Regions from separate parts of the Nodularia sp. UHCC 0506 genome, predicted to be linked through region 1. Evidence: predicted binding sites of a transcription regulator. Region 1 holds the regulator's gene; the other holds the start of a gene.

Region 1 (2,210 bases):
AATCTAGTAATTTTAGCCAGAGATTTTTGTTTCCAGAAAATTGCTGATTTGGTTCCCGTAAAGCTAAATAAGGCAACAGCGCAAAAGCACCGACGGCAAAAGAAGCTGTAGCAAAGGGCCAAGCGGGAATTTTTTGCCCTCTACCATCAATAAACAGAATTGCACTGTAAATTACCGGCCAAATGCCCATGAGGTTGAATAAGGCTATGATTAGGGGGTTAATATCTTGCCATTGCCCAACGGAAAGGTTTTTAATTAATTCAAAGGTATCAGGTTGATCGGGGGGAGCAAATAGAAAAGCATAAGTAAGAAATCCTAGCCACAACACCCCAAAGGCAATTTTTCTGAACATGATTTAAACAAGTTAACTAAAAGCATCGGAGAGGTAATCAGCAGCAGCCGCTACAACTGCGATCGCGCTATCATAATCTAGGCGCGTTGGCCCTAAAACACCTACACTTCCTAAAGGTAGCAAACCCCGGCGATAGGTAGAAGTAATTAAAGTACAAGTACGTATCGGTTCTAAGGGGTTTTCTGTACCAATGCGAACCGTTACCTTGGATTTACCCACCTCTTCCGCTTCCGGTTCGGCAAAGATTAATCGCCACAGTTGGTCTTGTTCTTCTTCCAGCAGTTGGATAATTGTCTGGACTTGCTGTAATTGAGAAAATTCTGGCTGACGCAAAACTTCTGCCACACCCCGAACCATAATTTGGGTCGTAGTTGGTGTCAGATGACGACGAGTTAATTCTGTGACTGAACCTTTTAAGAATTCACCATAGCGTTGGAATTCCTGATCTAACTCACTCCAATCCAAGCTGGCTAATTCCAATAAACTGCGTCCCCGCAAGTGGGTATTCAAAAAGTTAGAAACAATCTGCAATTCATGATCTATGCCCTCTGGATCAAGTTTTGCTTCTTCCTCGGTGGGCGACAAATTCATTAGCCTAGAATGTGTCTCATAATCATCCGTCACCACAATTAGCATAATCTTGTTAGTTTCAATTTGCACTAGTTGCAGATGTCGCAAGATGGCTGTAGTGGTTTGCGGCATAGTAATTAAGCTAATGCAGCCACTCACAGTGGCTAAAATTTGCGCTGCACCTTGTAGTACAGCTTCCAAACTCCAATCTTCCCAGTGGAGGCGATTTTGCAGCGCCTGTTCTACTTCTTTGGCTAAAACATCCGTGCGCGTTACATCTCGCAAAGCAGGTGTAATTAACTGGTCAACATAAATGCGATAGCCTGAATCTGAAGGTATGCGTCCAGCAGAAGTGTGTGGCTGGTAAAGTAACCCAGATTTTTCTAACACACCCATGACATTCCGAATAGTGGCTGAACTCACACCCAAGTCATACTCATCAACCAAAGCTTTTGAACCTACAGGCTCTGCTGTAGCAATATAGTGGCGTACTGTTGCCCAAAGTATATGCTGTTGTCGATTCGTTAACTGGACTTGCATAAGGTATGTTTTGCTGAAGGCAAATTTTGACTAAACTGGGAAAATTTTGGGGATTTTAAAGCCAAATATTATGAATAATAGTTAATTAATTTAGCAAAATATTTAATTTTTTGTGTGTTATGAGTATAGTCAGCATCTTTAAGTATTATTGCAGCTTTTGAATGAAAAAGCTGTATTCAAAAATACTTATTTTAGACAAAATTCATATATGCAAAATGAATCAAATCTGAGTGCTGCTGACAGTCTTAAGTTGTCTTGGTAACGGTATTGTGTTAAGAATAGCATTGGTCAGAGGTCAAAGAAGAGAAAAAGGGGCGGGGGGTAGGGAAAGAACCCCATAAATAAATTTAGGGGCTTGAAATCAGGACAAATGACTAATATTGCGGAATTGAGTCATCAACTAATAGAGAATAGGCATCAATGCCACCTGTAATGTTTTTAACATTTGTAAAACCTTGAACCATGAGCCACTGGCACATCTGGGCAGAGCGAATGCCGTGGTGACATAATACCAGGGTTTCAGCTTGGGGATTGAACATGGTGGGGACTTGATCGCCCCATTCTACAAATTCGCTCAGGGGGAGATTGACAAAGCCTTCTATGTTAGCGGTTGCTAGTTCTTGAGGTTCACGTACATCTATTAACTGAATACTTGCATCACCAGAAGACAGACGTTGCGCCAGTTCCTCTACACTAATCTGAGTAATGAGTTGACCAGAAGGATTCCCTGTCATGAAATTTTTGTAAA
Region 2 (2,210 bases), on a different contig from region 1:
TTTGATTGCGTCTATTTTTGTAATCAAGTTAATCAGGGTTGTGCCACCACCAGGAACTATGCCTTCTTCTACAGCAGCTTTAGTGGCGTTGAGTGCGTCTTCAATCCGCAGTTTGCGGTCTTTGAGTTCGGTTTCTGTGGCCGCACCAACTTTAATGACTGCGACACCGCCAGCTAACTTGGCAATGCGTTCTTGAAGTTTTTCTTTGTCGTAGTCTGAATCAGTTTCTGCCAATTGCTGACGAATTTGAGCAATTCGGGTTTGTACTTCTGGTTTAGTTTCACCAGCAGCAACAATGGTGGTGCTTTCTTTGTCAATGGTGATTTTGCGGGCTATTCCCAACATTTCCACAGTGGCGGTGTCTAGACTTAAACCGATTTCTTCAGAAATCATCTGTCCATCGGTGAGGATAGCAATGTCTTGTAACAACGCTTTGCGGCGATCGCCAAATCCTGGTGCTTTAATTGCAGCTACAGTCAGCACACCCCGTGCTTTGTTGACTACTAAAGTTGCTAAAGCGTCTCCTTCTACATCTTCGGCAATAATCAACAAAGGTTGACCCAGACGGGCAACTTTTTCCAAGACTGGAACTAAATCTTGAATGCTGCTGATTTTTTTGTCGGTAATCAGGATACGAGCGTTTTCAAATTCTACGATTTGCCTGTCGTTATTGGTGATGAAGTAGGGAGAAATATAACCCCTGTCAATCTGCATCCCTTCCACTACTTCTAGTTCTGTGGTTAGAGATTTGGATTCTTCTACAGTGATTACACCGTCTTTGGTGACTTTTTCCATCGCTTCGGCAATCATTGCGCCGACTTCTTCATCATTACCAGCCGAAACAGTGGCAACTTGAGCGATCGCACTGCCTTCTACTGGCTTGGCAACGGTGGCAATTTCTTTTACCAGGGCTTCAATAGTTTTGTCAATTCCGCGCTTCAAGCTGATGGGGTTAGTACCAGCTGCAACGTTCTTCAAACCTTCTCTAATCAGCGCCTGTGCTAAAACAGTGGCTGTAGTAGTACCATCACCAGCGATATCCTTAGTTCTGGATGCCACTTCTTGGATTAGTCTTGCACCAGTGTTTTCTAAAGGGTCTTCTAATTCAACCTCTTGGGCGACAGTAATCCCATCGTTAACGATTTGAGGTGCGCCAAATTTCTTTTCTAAAAGGACGTTGCGACCTCTTGGCCCCAAGGTAATTTTCACCGCATCAGCCAGGGCATTGACTCCCCGTTCTAGCGATCGCCGTGAATCTTCATCAAAGGAAATAATTTTTGCCATGTTTAATTTCTCTAGCGGTTCCATTAAACAATTTAGCACTCACAAGAGCAGAGTGCTAATTACCCAAGTAGCTCAGATTATAAATGCAAATAAAAAAAATTGATTAATATAACAGTTGATACTCATATAGGATACTGGCAGTAATGCTTGAATTGGGGGATGAATCCATACAAATTTCTTGAATCCCTCGGCATTGCCGACCCTCGCGGCTCCGGCTGGTTGGCAGTAGTTTTTACATTTTGTTTGGCTTGGCTAGTGACGTGGCGATTAATTCCCACAGTCCGCCAGTTTGCCCTACGAGTAGGTTGGGCTGACCAACCAAACGCTCGCCGACTCAACCAGCAGCCTTTGCCCAATGCCGGGGGTTTAGCTATTTATGCGGGAGTAATTGCCGCAATGGTACTGGCTAGCCTGTTACGACCTATTGCCCTGCAAAACGTCTTGGCTCAAGTGCTAACTATTTTACTAGGAGGTTCCATCCTAGTGCTGGTGGGTTTTATTGATGATCAGTTCGGTTTACCGCCCTCTGTGCGTTTGTGGGCGCAGATTGTCACCGCACTGTTGTTGTATGCGAACGGCATTAGTATCGAGGTTGGTTTCAACACGCCCATTGATTCGCTGCTTTCTATGGCGGTGACGGTACTTTGGGTAGTGGGGATCACTAACGCGATCAATTTGATGGATGGGATGGATGGATTAGCCGGAGGTGTCAGTTTTATCACCGCTATGAGTTTATTAGGGGTGGCAGCCCAATTTCCTAATCGGGCAGCAGCTATTTTAGTGCTTGCAGCTTTAGGAGGTGGAGCCTTGGGCTTTTTGCGTCATAATTTCCACCCTTCAAAAATTATCATGGGTGATGCAGGCGCATACTTTTTTGGTTATGTACTGGCTGCAACCAGTATTTTAGGTAATCTGCAAGAAAGCAC

Evidence for each region. The regulator HrcA, encoded in region 1, represses chaperone genes, less so after heat shock. The targets are predictions, from matches to a motif close to TTAGCACTCNNGANTCNNGAGTGCTAA.
Region 2: the regulator HrcA is predicted to act here: its motif matches at 1,317-1,343, upstream of groL (chaperonin GroEL).

What each region holds. Positions count from the first base shown of each region.
Region 1 is NZ_JAYGHH010000071.1:2,921-5,130, forward strand. It holds gene VB654_RS23805 (DUF2834 domain-containing protein) at 1-352, opposite strand, end outside; gene hrcA (heat-inducible transcriptional repressor HrcA) at 365-1,462, opposite strand; gene VB654_RS23815 (rhodanese-like domain-containing protein) at 1,837-2,196, opposite strand.
Region 2 is NZ_JAYGHH010000001.1:141,569-143,778, reverse strand. It holds gene groL (chaperonin GroEL) at 1-1,284, opposite strand, end outside; gene VB654_RS00670 (MraY family glycosyltransferase) at 1,444-2,210, shown strand, end outside.